One region of the Acerihabitans sp. TG2 genome, then DNA from elsewhere that is predicted to be linked to it. Evidence: predicted binding sites of a transcription regulator. Region 1 holds the regulator's gene; the other holds the start of a gene.

Region 1 (3,822 bases):
GCGCAGGATTATCATGTCAACACAGCATCCAATTATTGCCGTCACCGGCTCCAGTGGAGCCGGAACCACCACCACCAGTGTGGCTTTCCGGAAAATATTTCAGCAGCTCACTATTCACGCCGCAGAGTTGGAGGGCGATAGTTTTCACCATTTTACCCGGCCGGAGATGGATCTGGCGATCCGTAAAGCCCGGGATTTGGGGCGTCATATCAGCTATTTCGGTCCAGAGGCCAACGATTTTAGCTTATTGGCACATACCTTTGAGCGCTATGGACTGACCGGCCAAGGAGAGTCGCGCAAGTATTTGCACACTTATGACGAAGCCGTGCCTTTTAATCAAAATCCCGGCACCTTTACGCCTTGGCAACCCTTACCCGAATCCACCGACGTCTTGTTCTATGAGGGTCTACATGGCGGCGTGGTCACCGATCATCAGGATGTTGCACAGCATGTAGATTTGTTGGTGGGTGTGGTTCCCATCGTCAATTTGGAATGGATCCAGAAACTGGTGCGGGATACCGGGGAGCGCGGCCATTCCCGTGAGGCGGTAATGGATTCCGTAGTGCGTTCCATGGAGGATTATATTAATTACATTACCCCACAATTCTCCCGTACCCATATCAACTTTCAGCGGGTACCCACGGTAGATACGTCCAATCCGTTTGCCGCCAAGGCGATCCCCTCACTGGATGAAAGTTTTGTTGTCATTCATTTTCGCAGCTTAAAGAATATCGATTTACCCTATCTGTTGGCCATGTTGCAGGGGTCGTTTATTTCCAATATTAATACCTTGGTGGTACCCGGCGGAAAAATGGGCCTGGCCATGGAATTGATCATGGGACCGCTGGTGCAACAATTGCTGGAAGGAAAACAGATTCAATAAGACGCGGCACCTTGGTGCCACACCTTATCCGCCAAGGGGGGTTGGCATGGACATAGCCTGCCTTGTGATCTGTGGGTAGCGTTGCGACGGTCTTGGCGTCACTATCTCAACGCATGTCAACGTATGGCGACGTTTCCTAAGCGTGGGGGACAAGCGTCTCGCCGCGCACTTCAAAACTATGGGTCATTCGCACCGACTGGCCCAGCATCAGCGACACAGAACAGTATTTTTCCGCTGAAAGCGCTACCGCCCTTTCGACTGATTTGTCGCTAAGATCGCTGCCGGTTACGATGAAATGTAGATTGATATAGGTAAATATACGCGGCGCCTCGTCACGACGTTCAGACGTCAGTTTCACTTCACAGTCACGTACATCCTGCCGCCCTTTTTGTAAAATCGATACCACATCTATCGCACTGCACCCACCAACCGACATTAATACCATTTCCATAGGACTCGGCGCCTTTTCTCCGGCATTGCCATCCATTAAAACCTGATGGCCCGAGGCGGACTCACCCATAAATGACAATCCCTCGACCCACTTTACCCGTGCTTGCATGAGATGACTCCAGATGAAAAGCGTTACACCAGACTACATATTTGTCTGAAAAGTGGCAATGTTAGCGAACATACATCATGCTGATGCAAGACAACAGAAGACACTGCATCAAACCTATGTTAAAAACAAGGTTGGATCGGCTCATTGATAATGAAAGGGCAAGAGTCCGATCAGAACATCACTAAAACCAGACCCTAATATGTTCCCTTACGTCGCTCCGTTTACTGCGGAGTAAGAGAAATAGCACAGCGTCGTAATAGGGAATACGCTGTCCTTCATCAGGACAGCGATGACAAAAGAGGATAACAACGAATGGTTCTTGGCAAACCGCAAACAGACCCTACTCTCGAATGGTTCCTGTCACATTGCCATATTCATAAGTATCCATCGAAGAGTACGCTTATACATCAGGGCGAAAAAGCAGAAACGCTTTATTACATCGTTAAAGGTGCCGTCGCGGTGCTGATTAAGGATGAAGAAGGCAAAGAGATGATCCTCTCCTATCTTAACCAGGGGGATTTCATTGGTGAACTAGGCTTATTCGAGGAAGGTCAAGAACGTAGTGCCTGGGTACGGGCGAAAACCGCCTGTGAAGTGGCCGAGATTTCATATAAGAAATTTCGCCAGTTGATCCAGGTGAATCCGGATATATTGATGCGTTTGTCCGCACAAATGGCCAATCGTTTACAAGTCACCTCCGAAAAAGTGGGTAACTTGGCATTTTTGGACGTTACCGGGCGAATTGCCCAAACCCTGTTGAATCTGGCGAAGCAACCCGATGCCATGACCCATCCCGACGGTATGCAAATCAAGATTACCCGTCAGGAAATAGGCCAGATCGTCGGCTGCTCGCGTGAAACGGTAGGACGTATTCTGAAAATGTTGGAAGATCAAAACCTCATCTCCGCGCACGGGAAAACTATTGTCGTTTACGGTACGCGCTGATAGTGTCATAAAACGGGCGTGGTGCCTTGCGCCACGCTTTTTTTTCGTGAGCTCGTCGTTAGCGAATACGTTGTCGCGCCGGTTAAAAGAACGCCGGGAATAACGAACACCCGGCGCACCGCTTAGTCATCAGCGCCGACAACCTTGGCCACGGCTTTTTCAAAGCGCGCCATGCCCAGTTCAATATCGTCGAACCCCACCACCAGCGATGGCGCAAAACGCATCACGTCCGGACCGGCGACCAGCAGCATCACACCTTCAGCCGCACTGGCATGCAGGAATTCGCGCGCGCGCCCATGGTACTGGGGCTGTAACGCGGCGCCCAATAGCAAGCCCATACCACGGACGTCCTCAAACAGATGGTATTTTTGGTTTATCTTCTCCAGGGCGCTGATAAAGCGGTCGTGTCGTTCATTGATGCCCGCCAGCACTGCCGGCGTATTAATCACATCCAAGGCGGCTTCCGCCACCGCACAGGCCAGTGGGTTACCCCCGTAGGTGGTGCCATGGGTACCTACCGTCATCACCGAAGCAATATCTTCGGTGGTCAGCATGGCGCTGATGGGAAACCCGCCACCCAAGGCTTTTGCCGTGGTCAGGATATCGGGCAACACGCCGTAGTGCATATAGGTAAATAACTTGCCGGTGCGCCCCATGCCACACTGTACTTCATCCATGACCAACAGCGCCTGGTATTCATCGCACAGATCACGCAATCCCTGCAGGAACTCTGGTGTGGCAGGCATAATGCCCCCTTCACCCTGAATAGGTTCGACGACAATCGCGCAAGTATGATCATCCATCACGGCTTTTACCGCAGCCAAATCGTTGAACGGTACGTGGACGATATCCGCCGGTTTTGGCCCAAAACCATCGGAATATTTAGGCTGTCCGCCCACCGAGACGGTAAATAGCGTGCGGCCATGAAACGCATTATGAAACGCAATAATTTTCGTTTTGTAGGGACTGTGACGGGTGACAGCATAATGGCGAGCCAATTTGAATGCCGCTTCATTCGCCTCACCACCCGAGTTGGCAAAAAACACCCGATCAGCGAAGGTCGCATCAATCAATTTACTGGCCAGGCGCAGCGACGGTTCGTTGGTGAAAACATTGCTGGTATGCCACAGCGTCTCACCCTGTTGTTTTAGTGCTGCAACCAGTGCAGGATGGCAGTGGCCAAGTGCGGTTACCGCGATGCCGCCGGAGAAATCTACATACTCCTTGCCATCCTGATCCCATACCCGGCTGCCTTTCCCTTTTACGGGAATAAACTGTGCCGGCGCATAAACAGGCAGAATAACCCGATCGAAAGTTTCCCGTGTCACTGCGCTATCATCTTTTTTCATAAGCTTTTTACCCGGTTCGTCACAAAAGGATTAATGAAATTATAATCATAAAATATGAATAAAAAATCATTTTTCTGCAATGTTTT
Region 2 (3,822 bases), on a different contig from region 1:
CCTTCCCACAATTCACGGGTGAAATGCGCACTATCGAGTTCCAAAACGTAACTTAAGGCAATCAAATTAGTGGCATGGCAATGCATAATCACCCGGTTGGCGTCTTGGGTTATCTGTTTACGCACTACATGGGACTGAAAGTGCGAGGCCAGCTCCGAGGTTGGCAAACCGCCGGCGGTCAGTCCCCAGAGAATGCGGTAAGCATCCCCGGTATGATTGACCTGCAGCAATACCAGGTTATCCGAGGGCGAAATCTGCACGTTACGAAAAAACTTACCCGAGCCGGTGACCAGAAAAAACGTATCGGCCAATTCCGGTACCGGATCGGTTAACACTTCGGTGCGCGGTTGGGGACTGAGCTCCCCAAGATAAGGCGCCACGTCTTCGGGGGTCAGACGTAAGCTAACATTGCCACCATTGCGTTCATCCCAGCCTTTAAGCCACATATCAGTGGTGGCTTTGACCATTCCCTGCACAAACCAGGAAGTTAATATTGTTTGCATTATTGGTTATCCTTAGCGTGCGCGTAAAGTAGAGCTTTCATATTCACGTACCGGTTGCAGCCAATCGCTGCCCACCGGCGTGTCATGCGACTGACAATACTTATCCCACACCGCCTGCCAGGGCAGTGATTTCTGCTCTTCGAGCAATGCCAGACGCGCCGTATAGTCGCCTTGTTGTTCCAACAGGCGCAGTTCTTCGGTAGGCTCCAGCAACGCCCGTAGCAGCGCCTTTTTCATATTGCGGGTACCGATAACCCAGGCGGCAATGCGGTTAATCGACGCATCGAAGAAATCCAGGCCAATATGCACGCGGTTGAATAATTTCTGACGAACAATTTCGTTGGCAATAGCCTGCGTTTCATCATCAAGCAGCACCACATGATCGCTGTCCCAACGAACCGGGCGACTCACATGCAACAGCAGACGCGGGACAAATAAGATCGCGGCGGAAATCTTATCGGAGATCACTTCGGTAGGATGGAAATGACCGGCATCCAGGCACAGTGCCGTCCCCCGACTGGCGGCATAACCCAGATAGAATTCACTCGACCCCACGGTATAACTTTCAGCACCGATGCCAAATAACTTGCTCTCCACGGCGTCGATATGGTATTTGGCGTCGAATTTTTCTTCCATGATGGCATCCAGGGCTGACAGCAGCCGTTGGCGTGGTGCCAGACGATCGATGGTCATATCTTTCATGCCATCCGGAATCCAGATATTCATCACCGATGGGGTGCCCAACTCGCGGCCAAAATAGGCTGAAATACGACGACTGGCCTGGCAATGCTCAATCCAGAACTGGCGGATCTTTTCGTCGGTGTGGGACAAGGTAAAACCGTCCGCACTGAGCGGGTGGGAGAAACAGGTAGGATTAAAATCGAGTCCCAGCTGATGTTCACGCGCCCAGCTAACCCAACGGGCAAAATGTTTGGGCTCAATGTGGTTGCGTTCAACCTTACCTTCAGCTTCCAGGTAGATGGCATGCAGGTTCAGCCGTTTCGGCCCGGGGATCAGGCTAAACGCCATTTCCAAATCGGTCCGTAGCTCCTCGGCATTGCGGGCCTTACCCAGGTAGTTGCCGGTGGCCTGTATACCGCCGGTCAATGCGCCACCGGTGTTTTCAAAACCGGTGACGTCATCACCCTGCCAACAATGCATGGATACCGGCAGGGTATCAAGTAGTTCGAGGGCGCCATCGACGTTGACATCGATATCGGCAAATCTTTGTTTGGCCAGTTGCCAAGCTTGTTCAACGGATAAGCTCATGATAACAATTCCTCTTGATGATGGCAGCGCGCCACAAAACGGTGCCAATAAGTCAAAAATAACAATCAGGAAGCGACAAAGGAAAGAGACGTATTGATGGTTTAAGCACCGGTAAGACCATAATGAAAATGCCCCCTTTCATCCTATGACTGCAGTGTAGGAAGTTATTCATTCCGCTACCTTCCGGTGAATGCCATGGGTTTCATTGCGGTGGCAGAATCGTCAAGGTGAATGTGAAACGGATCACAAAATCATGCGGAATATAACGAATGGCCGTGGTCAAAAATAATAAGTAAGACCTGTGATCAATCCCGCAATTTTGATTATTACCCCGCTAATCTTAAAAAAAACGCGGCAATACGCCCACTGACGGTCATTTATTCAAGGTTTATTCTCCTCATCGCGACTTATTATGAAAGCCCGTTAAATGGTGAGGATAAAAATATGACCCGACTGTATGCCGAGAACTTTTTTAGTTCAGAAGACGCCACAGTAACCATTGAACCCCGCCTGCCCCAGGTTGCCTTCCCGGAGCATTACCATGACTTCTGGGAAATTCTGCTGGTGGAAAAGGGATCGGGCATTCACGTGCTTAATGATCAGCCTTATGTCTTGGGCAGTGGCTCGGTGTGTTTTATCCGGGCTGACGATCATCATTTATTTGAAAATGTCGATGACCTCAATTTGATCAATATTCTCTACCGCGCACCGAGTAAATTTCATTATCTCGCCGATATTAGCCGTTTTTTACCCGCCAAAGATGCACAGGGAGGCCAGGTAAACTGGCAGATTAATCATGCCGGCATGCAGCAGGCCAAGCGTTTTATCCAGACGCTCACCGAACTCACGACGGACACGTCGCCGGAAGGCATCGCGGCCAGCGAAGGACAATTTTTGCAGTTATTGATCATGTTGCGCCACAGTTGCTTTCAAGCGCAGGGCGAAGGAGGGGGTGAGGCACGTCTGCAGGGATTGCTGAGCTGGTTACAGCACAATTTTTGCAATGATGTCGATTGGCTGGTGCTGGCCGAGCAGTTTTCACTGCCGCTTCGCACGCTACATCGCCAGTTAAAACAGCGGACCGGCATGACGCCACAGCGTTACCTTAATCGCCTACGCCTGCTGGAAGCCCGCAAACGTCTGCAACAAAGCGATAAAACCATTACTGAAATTGCCCATGCCTGTGGTTTTAGTGACAGTAATCATTTTTCCACCCAGTTTCGGCGCGAATTTTCCCATTCTCCCAAAACCATCCGCAAAGGTGAACAGTAACCCTTACCCCACGATCCAAAGCTGACAACTGCTGCCTGTTTCAATTTTTTTATGTTGACATCATGCCATCATATCTCACCTTATAATGATGCTTAGGGCCCTAATTGTGTCTCACCTAAAGCTGGCGACCACCGATTATTTCCTGTCAGATAAGCATGCCATCACGGTGGCCGACCGACATCCTCAGCCGGAATTCGCTACCCATAGCCATGACTTTAATGAACTGGTGATCGTCTGGCGCGGCAACGGTCTGCATATCCTTAATGACGTTCATTACACCATCACCTGCGGCGATGTTTTTTATATTAACGCCGACGATCATCACAGCTACGAATCGGTCAACGCGCTAGAGCTGGATAATATTCTTTATAACCGCCAGCGGTTGACCCTCGGTGCCGACTGGGATCGATTATTGCCCGACGCGGGCACCGACCAGCGCCAGCGCTACTGGCGATTAGGCACCCCGGGGATGTCGGTATTGCGCCAACAGGTGGATGCATTGGCCGACGAATGCATGAAAACCGATCCTCTGTCGGCGCTACTTAGCGAAGCGCTTTTTCTGCAGGTCAGTCTGCTACTGATGCGTTTTCGCCACGCCCCCGACAGCCCGTTATTATCCGATGCCGAGCAACTGGATTTATTACTGATGGCGCTGCGTGTCAGCATTGATCAGCAATTTAAATTAGACGACTTTTGCCAGCAATATCACTTAAACGCCCGCAGTCTAAAACAATTGTTTAAGCAGCAGACCGGCATGGGGGTCAATCAATACCTGCGA

Evidence for each region. Region 1 encodes CRP, which controls carbon source genes, mostly activating them, when cyclic AMP is high. Its sites were predicted from a motif close to ATGTGANNNNNNTCACAT; they were not measured.
Region 2: rhaS (HTH-type transcriptional activator RhaS) is a predicted target of CRP. The motif match lies at 2,004-2,021, and genes of this name have one in related genera.

What each region holds. Positions count from the first base shown of each region.
Region 1 is NZ_JAYGJO010000009.1:13,509-17,330, forward strand. Features, by position in the region: gene SJI19_RS10030 (phosphoribulokinase) at 14-883, shown strand; gene SJI19_RS10035 (OsmC family protein) at 1,020-1,442, opposite strand; gene crp (cAMP-activated global transcriptional regulator CRP) at 1,755-2,387, shown strand; gene argD (bifunctional acetylornithine/succinyldiaminopimelate transaminase) at 2,510-3,736, opposite strand.
Region 2 is NZ_JAYGJO010000015.1:47,276-51,097, reverse strand. Features, by position in the region: gene rhaD (rhamnulose-1-phosphate aldolase) at 1-503, opposite strand, end outside; gene SJI19_RS14305 (L-rhamnose isomerase) at 516-1,772, opposite strand; gene rhaS (HTH-type transcriptional activator RhaS) at 2,217-3,044, shown strand; gene rhaR (HTH-type transcriptional activator RhaR) at 3,133-3,822, shown strand, end outside.